Regions from separate parts of the Solwaraspora sp. WMMD937 genome, predicted to be linked through region 1. Evidence: riboswitches for the same ligand, from Rfam matches in the RefSeq annotation. Region 1 holds a riboswitch; the other holds the start of a gene.

The links. A riboswitch is a leader RNA that binds a small molecule or an ion and turns the genes downstream of it on or off. The one in region 1 is predicted to bind thiamine pyrophosphate.
Positions count from the first base shown of each region.
Region 2: another riboswitch for thiamine pyrophosphate. It lies ahead of O7621_RS26665 (ECF transporter S component); the one in region 1 lies ahead of O7621_RS08860 (thiamine phosphate synthase).

Region 1 covers NZ_CP120738.1:2,055,272-2,060,168, forward strand. Annotated here, with positions in the region: gene O7621_RS08835 (aldo/keto reductase) at 1-700, shown strand, start outside; gene O7621_RS08840 (Scr1 family TA system antitoxin-like transcriptional regulator) at 1,012-1,557, shown strand; gene O7621_RS08845 (Scr1 family TA system antitoxin-like transcriptional regulator) at 1,561-1,782, shown strand; gene O7621_RS08850 (DUF397 domain-containing protein) at 1,885-2,085, shown strand; gene O7621_RS08855 (DUF397 domain-containing protein) at 2,170-2,370, shown strand; TPP riboswitch at 2,740-2,851, shown strand; gene O7621_RS08860 (thiamine phosphate synthase) at 2,846-3,517, shown strand; gene thiO (glycine oxidase ThiO) at 3,514-4,677, shown strand; gene thiS (sulfur carrier protein ThiS) at 4,668-4,868, shown strand; gene O7621_RS08875 (thiazole synthase) at 4,874-4,897, shown strand, end outside.
Region 2 covers NZ_CP120738.1:6,041,086-6,045,982, forward strand. Annotated here, with positions in the region: gene O7621_RS26655 (TIGR03943 family protein) at 1-372, opposite strand, end outside; gene O7621_RS26660 (permease) at 369-1,325, opposite strand; TPP riboswitch at 1,598-1,703, shown strand; gene O7621_RS26665 (ECF transporter S component) at 1,700-2,299, shown strand; gene O7621_RS26670 (ABC transporter ATP-binding protein) at 2,379-3,800, shown strand; gene O7621_RS26675 (energy-coupling factor transporter transmembrane component T) at 3,797-4,597, shown strand; gene O7621_RS26680 (PHP domain-containing protein) at 4,762-4,897, shown strand, end outside.

The DNA.
Region 1 (4,897 bases):
GGTACGCGGCTCGCGGCGGTACATCATGCGGGCCGTCGAGGCGTCGTTGCGTCGACTCGGCACCGACCACATCGACCTGTATCAGTTCCACGAGCCGGACCCGGTCACCCCGGTCGAGGAGACCCTGCAGGCCCTGGACGACCTGGTACGCGGCGGCAAGGTCCGCTATCTGGGCTGCTCGAACTTTGCCGGCTGGCAGATCGCCGATGCGGCGTGGACCGCGCGTACTGGTGGGCTGTCGCCGTTCGTCAGTGCGCAGAACGAGTACAACCTGCTGGACCGGCGGGTGGAGCAGGAAGTGGTGCCGGCCTGCGAGCGCTTCGGGCTGGGGCTGCTGCCGTACTTCCCGCTCGCCGACGGGCTGCTGACCGGCAAGTACCGCCGGAGCGAGGCGCCGCCGCCGGGCAGCCGGCTGGCCGGCGAGAGCAGCCGGTACGCCGCCCGGCTGGCCGGGGCGCCGTGGGACGTCATCGAGGCCCTCGACGCGTACGCCGGGAAGCGGGACCTGCCGCTGCTCGCGGTCGCGATCGGCGGCCTGGCCGCGCAGCCGGCCGTGGCGTCGGTGATCGCCGGGGCGACCACCCCCGAGCAGGTACGGGCGAACGCCGCCGCCGGGACCTGGCAGCCCGACGCCGCCGACCTCGCCGAACTGCGGTCGATCCTGCCGGAGCCCGCCGGCCCCGGCGGCTCGCTGAGCTGACCGGAACTGCATCCACAAGATCATGTGAGGCTCAGATACCCTACGTCGCGCTCGTAAGGTATCTGAGCCTCACATGATCTTGTCCCCTCGGCTGGACTTCCGCCGATGATCGGGTACCCGCATTGCGTGGCGTGGAGGCTGGCTGCGGATCGCGGTGCTTCGTGTCGATTTCGGGTTAGCCGTCAGCCGTTGATTAATTAGCGGTTCAGCAATGGCGTCGTGGCGTTGTGGTAGAGATATGTCCACTCGATAGCGAACGTCGTCTGTCGATCATTCTGTCGTCGGTGAGTGGCATATCAGGAGGTGGCAACGTGCCCGCAGCATTGTTGAACTCGTCGGTGCCGCGGCGGCAGCTCGGTCGGGAGCTGCGTCGGTTGCGGGAGCGGCTGGCCGGGGTTCCGCAGACCACGGCGGCCCGGGAGTTGGAGTGGTCGGCGACCAAGCTGCTGCGGATGGAGCGCGGTGAGGTGCCGATCCGCGCCGAGGATGTGGTGTTGCTCTGCGAGTTGTACGGCGCGGACCTGAAGACCATCGAGGCGCTGGCGGCGCTGGCCCCGAAGACCAAGGAGAAGGGCTGGTGGCACGACTACGCCAGCATCCCGTCCTGGTTCGAGCTGTTCATCGGTCTGGAGGAGGCCGCCGCCCACCTCCGCGAATTCCATACGGAGCTCGTCTCCGGCGTGCTGCAGACCCGCGAGTACGCAACTGCCGTGTTCAGCGTGAACCAGTACGAAGTGCCGGCGGAGGAGATCGAGCGCAGGGTCGAGATGCGGATGCGTCGCGCGCGGTTGCTGACCCGAATGGAGCCCTACCTGCCCAGGTTCGACATCGTGCTCGACGAAGCGATCCTGCGTTGACCGATTGGCAGCGGTCAGACCATGGCCGGACAGTTGCGTCGGCTGGCTCAGGCCGGGGAGCAGCCGAATGTCTCGATCCGGGTGCTGCCCTTCAGCGCCGGGCTGCACGCCGGCCTGATGGCGCACGGTTCGTTCACTCTTCTTGATTTTCCAGAAGGGAACGAGCCGACGACTGTCTACGTGGAGGAGCTGACAGGAGCTCCTGTTCCTCGATCGGCCGGATGAGGCTGAGCGGTACGCTTGGACCTTCACCGACATCGCTGGCCGGGCGCTGAGCGAGCAGGCCAGTCGTGACCTCTTCTGGCGGACCGCGAAGGAGTACGAGTCATGATCGATCTTTCCGGAGCTAGCTGGCGCAAGAGCAGCCGATCAAACAACCAGGGTCAGTGCGTCGAGGTGGCGGACGGACTGAGTGGGGTCGTCGGGGTGCGGGACTCGAAGGATCCGGCTGGTCCGGTGCTGGTGGTCGCCCCGGCAAGCTGGTCACGCTTCGTCGCCGCTACGAAGAACAGCACCCTCACGAGTTGATTGGCGGTCGGTTGAGTTCCGCCGCGACGCCGCCTCGTGACTTCGACCGCCGAGGCGTGATCCGATCCGTAAGGGAGTACGGCGATGATCGACTTTGGTTCCACCAACTGGCGGAAGAGCAGCCGGTCGAACAACCAGGGCGAGTGTGTCGAGGTGGCGGACGGGCTGGGTGGCGTGATCGGGGTGCGGGACTCGAAGGATCCGGCTGGTCCGGTGCTGGTGGTCGCCCCGGCAAGCTGGTCGAGTTTCGTCGCCGCCGCGAGGGCTGGCACCTTCACCAGCTAACGCTTCTGGGTCCGGCCGACCAGAGGATCGCGTAGGGCGGCCGGACCCAACGAGCGCATGTGGTCCTGGGTGCAACCACGGGTCTACCACACGTGGTGTTGGAACCCGGCACGCCAGACGCACAAAGGGCCCGCGTGAGCGGGCCCCAAGGCGGCTGCGGGAACCCCGAAGGGCCTCCTGCGCTACCGAGCGCAGCATGACTACTGGCAGTCGCCTACGCCAATGAGACAGCACCTGGGGTCGGCATCATTCTGTCTGGCCGGCCTGCGGTGAGCCTGGTCACGGCCGACAGCGGCGGGGTGGGCAGCGACCGAAGGTTGCCTCGGATCGGCCCTTGGCGGATCGACGAGACCGTCGTACGGTAACAGGCAAGTAACCCACGGGAGCCCGGTGCACCGGGCTGAGAGGGAGGCTGACGCGGCCTCCGACCGTCGAACCTGATCCGGGTAATGCCGGCGCAGGGAGGAGCGTTGCCGTGCCGTCCCTTGGGCGACTGCATCTGATCACCGACACCCGACCCGGGTGCGACCCGCTCGGCGTACTGCGGGCCGCGCTCGCGGCCGCGCGGTCCGCCGACGCCGCCGCCGACCTGGTCGTGCAGGTCCGCGTCGAGGACGACATGTCGGACCGGGACGCGTACGAGTTGACCGTCCGCGCGGTCGCCGAATGCACCGCGTACCGGGTGACCTGCCTGGTCAACGACCGGCTGCACATCGCGCTCGCCACCGGTGCGGCCGGCGCGCACGTCGGTGCCCTGGATCTGCCGGTCGACGCCGCCCGTCGGGTGCTCGGGCCGGCCGCGATCCTCGGCGCCACCGCTCGCGACCCGGCCACCGGGCGGGCGGCGGTCGCGGCCGGGGCGACATACCTGGGGGTCGGGCCGTGCTACGCCACCGGCACGAAGACCGGTCTGCCCGACCCGATCGGGCCGGCCGGGCTGGCCGCCGTCGCCGCTACGGTCGACGTGCCGGTGATCGCGATCGCCGGGGTCACTGTGGACCGGGTTGTGCAGCTGCTGGCCGCCGGGGCGCACGGGGTCGCGGTGGTCGGCGCGATCGCCGGAGCCGCCGATCCGGGCCGGGCCACCGCTGACCTGCTGACCGCGGTACGGCAGCGGCCCGCCGCCGCCGACGGAGCGCCGGCATGACGGTGACAGGCAGCGGAAACGCCAACGGCCGGGCCGATGTCGCGGTGGTCGGCGGCGGGCCGATCGGGATGAGCATCGCCTGGCGGTGCGCCCAGCGCGGGCTGCGTACCGCGCTCTACGACCCGGCGCCCGGGTCCGGGGCGTCCTCGGTGGCCGCCGGGATGCTCGCCCCGGTCGCCGAGTCGCACTTCGGCGAGGCCGAGCTGACCCGGCTGCTGGTCGACTCGGCGGCCCGCTGGCCGGCGTTCGCCGCCGAGCTGACCGCCGTCACCGGCCAGGACATCGGCTACCGCACCGACGGCACGCTGGTCGTCACGCTCACCGGCGACGACCGGCGCGAGGCGGAGCGGCTCTGGGCGTACCAGCAGAGTCTGGACCTGCCGATCACGCTGCTGCGCGCCACGGCGCTGCGCGAGCGCGAACCGGCGTTGGCGCCGAGGGTGCGCGGCGGTGCGCTGATGCCCGACGACCACCAGGTCGACCCGCGTCGGCTGGTCGCGGCGTTGGACACCGCGTTGGACCGGGCCGGGGTGACCGTCGTCCCGCAGCCGGTCACCGATCTTTCCGCACTGGACGCGCGGGTCGTCGTGGTCGCCGCCGGCTGCGGATCGGCGGCGCTGACCGGGCTGCCGGTCCGCCCGGTGAAAGGCCAGATTCTGCGGCTGCGGGCACCCGCCGGCGCCGTCGGGTTCCGGCATGTGATCCGGGGGTACGCCGACGGCCGGCACGTCTACCTGGTGCCGCGCGCCGACGGTGAGGTGGTCGTCGGCGCCACCGTCGAGGAGCGCGTCGACACCACCGTCACCGCCGGAGCGGTGCTGGAGTTGCTGCGCGCCGCCGCCGACCTGCTGCCGGAGATCGCCGAGTACGAGCTGGTCGAGGCACAGGCGGCGGCCCGGCCCGGCACCCCGGACAACGCGCCGCTGCTCGGCTGGCACCAGCAGCCCGACGTCAACTCGGCCGGCGGCACCGCAGGCCGGGAAGTGCTGGTGGCGACCGGGCACCACCGGCACGGCATCGTGCTGGCCCCGGTGACCGCCGACCTGATCGCAGACCTGGCGGCTGGGGGCGACCCGGATCCGGCGCTGGCACCGTTCCAGCCGGCCCGGTTCACCGCCGCGACCAGCGAGATCGCGAGGGAGGAGCAGCCGTGGAGTTGATCGTCAACGGGGCACCGATGACCGCGCCGACCGGGACTTTGCTGGTCGACGTCGTCCGGGCGGTCACCGACCGGGCACGCGGCGTCGCTGTCGCCGTCAACGGTGAAGTGGTGCCGCGCAGCGGCTGGTCGGCCGAGCAGCTGTGCGACGGCGACCGGGTCGAAGTGCTGATCGCGGCGCAGGGCGGGTGAGTCGGATGCCGTTCACCGTTGCCGGGCAC
Region 2 (4,897 bases), 2.6 Mb from region 1:
CTGCGCGACGGCGTACGAACCCAGCGCCGGCGGGGCGACCAGCAGCAGCCCGAGCACCGGCAGGATCAGCAGCCAGCCCACCCTCGGCTCGTGATGGGCGTGGCCGTGGCCGTCGTCGGCGGTGCCGCCGGGCCCGTCGTCGACGGCGTGGCCGTGCCCGGCGGGTACGCCGACGGCAGGGGCCGGCGTCGACCGACGTCGCAGGTCGTGCCAGAGCGTCATGACCGCAGCGGCGATCAGCAGCAGACCGGCGACGATCAGGAACGGCTGCAGCGCCTCCTTGACGTACCGCAGGTACATGTCGGTGACGCTGGCCCGGACCACCGCGCCGCCGAGCAGCAGCAGCACCACGCCTTGAGCCTGTTTGTTCACAACAGCACCGTCCCCACCGCGACCGCCACCACGATGGCGATCAGGAATGTCGCCGGAGCGAACCGGTACGCGAATCTGCGCCCGAACGTGCCGGCCTGCATCGAGACAAGTTTCAGGTCGACCATCGGGCCGACGACCAGGAAGACCAGCCGTGACGTGAGCGAGAACTGCGACAACGAGGCCGCGACGAACGCGTCCGCCTCGGAGCAGATCGACAACAGCACGGCGAGTGCGGCGAGCGCCAGGATGGACAGCACCGGGTTGTCGGCGAGGGTCTGCAACCAGCGCTCCGGCACCAGCACGTTGATACTGGCGGCGGCCATCGCGCCGATCACCAGGAAACCGCCGGCGTGCATGATGTCGTGCCGGACCGCCGCCCAGAACGCCCGCGCTCGGGACAGGTCGTCCAGGTCGGGGCGGTGCGGCAGGCGGATCCAGTCGGTGCGCCCCAGCCGCAGCCACAGCCAACCCATCACGACCGCGACGAGCAGGCTGGCGACGCCACGGCCGACGACCATCTCCGGGTTGTTCGGAAAGGCGACCGCCGTGGCCACCAGCACGATCGGGTTGATCGCCGGGGCGGCGAGCAGGAACGCCAGCGCGGCGGCCGGCGCCACGCCCCGCCGGATCAGCGACCCGGCGATCGGCACCGAACCACACTCGCAGCCGGGCAGTACCACCCCGGCGGCGCTGGCCACCGGCACCGCCAGCGCCGGGTGTTTCGGCAGCGCCTTCGCCCAGAACGACCGGGGCACGAAGACCGCGATCACCGCGGAGAGCACCACCCCGAAGACCAGGAACGGCATCGCCTGGACCATCACCGACACGAAGACCGTGGTCCAGGTCTGCAGCCGGGGGTCGGAGATCAGGTTGGCCAACGGCTCGCGGAAGATCACCAGCCCGATCAGCAGGAAGGCGAGCACCTCCACCGAGCCGACCCGGTCACCGAACAGCCGGCGTCGGGGTGGTCGTGAGCCACCGGGCGGTCCAGCGGCACCGCCGGACCCGGGCAGGTCGTCGTCGGCCGGTGCGGCCCAGTCGATCTCGTCGCCTGGGCGCGTCCGACGCGTCGCGGTGCGATCGGCAGCGGTCACGGCGGGCTGGTCCCCTCGCTGGTGTGAAGGCGGGCAGTTCACGATAACCCGCGCAGGGGTGCCGGCCACCACACCGGGACGCGCCCACTGTCGGTGCGGTGCCACCGGTGCTAGCGTCGGTGGCACAACCTGATGTCCCACAGGGGAGCGCACACAGCGCTGAGAGTGCGGGGAGTCCCGCAGACCCTCGAACCTGATCTGGGTAATGCCAGCGCAGGGAGTTGGAGCGAGCTATGCCGCAGCAATCTTTGCCCGCCGACCGTAGCTGGCGGACCGTCGACATCGTGGTCGCCTCGGTGATCGCGGTCGCGTTCGGGGTGGTCTTCTGGCTGTGGGGGTTGATCTGGACCGCCACCGAGGCCGCGTTCACCTTCTTCCCGCCCGCTCAGGCGGTGCTGTACGGGGTGTGGCTGGTGCCGGCCGTGCTCGGCGCACTGGTGATCCGCAAACCGGGGGCCGCACTGTTCTGCGAGCTGGTCGCCGCGATCGTCTCGGCCGCGTTGGGCAGCCAGTGGGGCGCCGTGGTGATCGTGCAGGGGCTGGCCCAGGGGGTCGGTGCCGAACTGGTCTTCCTGGCGGTGGCGTACCGCTCGTTCCGGCTGCCGGTGGCGCTGGCCGCCGGTGCGGCCGCCGGGCTCGGCGCGGCGATCTTCGACCAGATCCGCTACTACGCGCCGTACGACCTGGTCAGCTTCCGGATTCCGATCTTCATCGTCACCGTGGTCAGCGCGATCGTGCTGGCCGGTGCCGGCAGCGTGGCGCTGACCCGGGCACTGGCCCGCACCGGGGTGCTCGACCGGTTCCCCGCCGGCCGCGACCGCGCCACGGTGTGAGCCCGCCGGGGCCGCACCACCGGATGAGCCGGCCGGAGCTGGCCGGGGCCGTGGCGATCGAGCTGGGGTTGACCAGGTCGTGAGCCGGCTGGAGCTGCGCGGGTTCGGCTGGCGGCACGCCGGCCGTCGGGCCTGGGCGGTCCGCGACGTCGACCTGAGCGTCGACGCCGGCGAACGGGTCCTGCTGCTCGGGCCGTCGGGGGCCGGCAAGAGCACGCTGCTGGCGGCGATCGCCGGGTTGCTGCCGGCCGACTCGGGCGAGCAGGCCGGCACCGTCACCGTCGACGGGCTCGACCCGCGCAAGGCCCGCGAGCGGGTCGGCATCGTCTTCCAGGACCCGCAGAGCCAGCTGGTGATGGCGCGCAGCGGCGACGACGTGGCGTTCGGGCTGGAGAACCGGGGGGTGCCGGCCGAGCAGATCTGGCCACGGGTGGACGCCGCGCTGGCGCGGGTCGGTTTCCGCTACGGCCGGGACCGGCCGACTGCCGCGCTGTCCGGCGGCGAGCAGCAGCGGCTGGCCCTGGCCGGGGCGCTCTCCCTGCGGCCGGGTCTGCTGCTGCTGGACGAACCGACCGCGAACCTGGACCCGGCCGGCGCCGACCTGGTCCGCGACGCCGTCGCCGGGGCGCTCGACGGGGACCGGGACACCACGCTGGTGATCGTCGAGCACCGGGTGGCGCAGGCGCTGCCGCTGGTCGACCGGGTGGTGGTGCTGTCCGCCGGGGGCGGCGTGCGGGCCGACGGCAAGCCGGACGAGATCTTCGACCGGTACGGCGGGCAACTGGCCGCCGACGGTGTCTGGGTGCCGGACCAGCCGCTGCCGCAGCGCGGTGGTTCCGCCGCCCCGGCTGGTGAGCCGCTGCTGATCGCCGACCGGGTCGGGCTGGCGCCCCGGCTCGCCCCGCTCTCCGACGACGTGCCGGTACGCGGCGGCGAGGCACTGGCCGTGCTGGGGCCCAACGGCGCCGGCAAGACCACGCTGGCCCTGCTGCTCGGCGGGCTGGTCGCGGCCACCGACGGAGCGGTCCGGGCCACCGCCGCGTTGACCGGCGGCCAGGTGGGGCCGGCCCCGCACCGGTGGCGGGCACCGGAGCTGGTCCGCCGGATCGGCAACGTGTTCCAGAACCCGGAGCACCAGTTCGTCGCCACCACGGTGGCCGACGAGCTGGCTCTCGGCCCGCGCCGCTGCGGGCTGCCGGAGGCTGCCGTCGCGCCGGTGGTCGACGAGCTGCTGCACCGGCTGCGACTGGACCGGCTGGCGGCAGCCAACCCGTACACCCTCTCCGGTGGTGAGGCGCGGCGGCTGAGTGTGGCGACCGCCCTGGCCACCGCGCCCCGCCTGCTGGTGCTCGACGAGCCGACGTTCGGCCAGGACCGGCGCACCTGGCTCGAACTGGTCGCGCTGCTCGGCGAGCTGCGCGACGCCGGGCACGGGATCGTGACGGTGACCCACGACGTCGACCTCGTCGCCGCCCTCGCCGACCGACGGTTGACCCTGTGAACCGACCAGCGGTTGACCCTGTGACCGGCGGCGCGTTGGCCCGTCGCAACCCGGTGGCGAAGCTCGCCGCCGCACTGGTCTTCTCGGTGCTGCTGCTGGCCACCCTGGACCCGGTGGCGCCGGCCGTCGCGATCGCCGTCGAGCTGGCCGTGGTCCCGCTGTTCGGGCTGGGCTACCGTGCCCTGCTGCGCCGGACGGCACCGCTGCTGCTGAGCGCCGCCGGTGTGCTGGTCACCCTGACGCTGTTCGCCGCCGAACGGACCGGCCCGGTGCTGCTCGCCGCCGGCCCGGTGCTGGTCACCAGCGGCGTGCTGGTCACCGCGCTCGGACTGGCGTTGCGGCTGCTGGCCGTGGCGCTGCCCGGGGTGCTGGTCTTCGCCACCACCGACCCGACCGACCTGGCCGACGCCCTGGTGCAGAACGTCAAGGCCCCGCCCCGGTTCGCGATCGGGGCGCTCGCCGCGTTCCGGCTGGTGCCGATGCTGGCCGCCGAGTGGCAGTTGCTGGCGATGGCCCGCCGGGCCCGGGGCATCGACGCGGGCCGCAACCCGGTGCGCCAGCTCCGGTTGTTCGCGGCGACCGCCTTCGGGCTGCTGGTGCTGGCGATCCGCCGGGGCACCCGGCTGGCCACCGCGATGGACGCCCGGGGGTTCGACGCGGGCATCCCCCGGACCAGCGCCCGGCGGCAACGGTTCGGGGCGGCCGATGCCGCTCTGGTCGTCGGTGCCGCGATCGCCGCCAGCGCGTCGCTGGCGGTCAGCGTCGCCGCCGGGGTCTTCCGCCCGGTGATCGGCTGAGCGCTGCCGACAGACCGCGCCGCAGGTCAACAGTGGTATGACTGATGCATACATGGCAACACCTTCACGGCCCGTGCGCCGCGACGACGGCGGCACGTCGCCTGTTGTTTCCCCTCCTCCACGAGATTGACCGCGACAAAGCTGATCTGGGAGGCGGAACAGGGATGGGAAACCACCACCACCATCACCACCACGACCACGCGGCGACCGGCGGCGACGTACCGGCACCGCTCGACCTGTCGGTGCCGGACGCCGAACTGTCGCCGACCGAGGCGTCCCGGCGCACCTTCCTGCGCAACG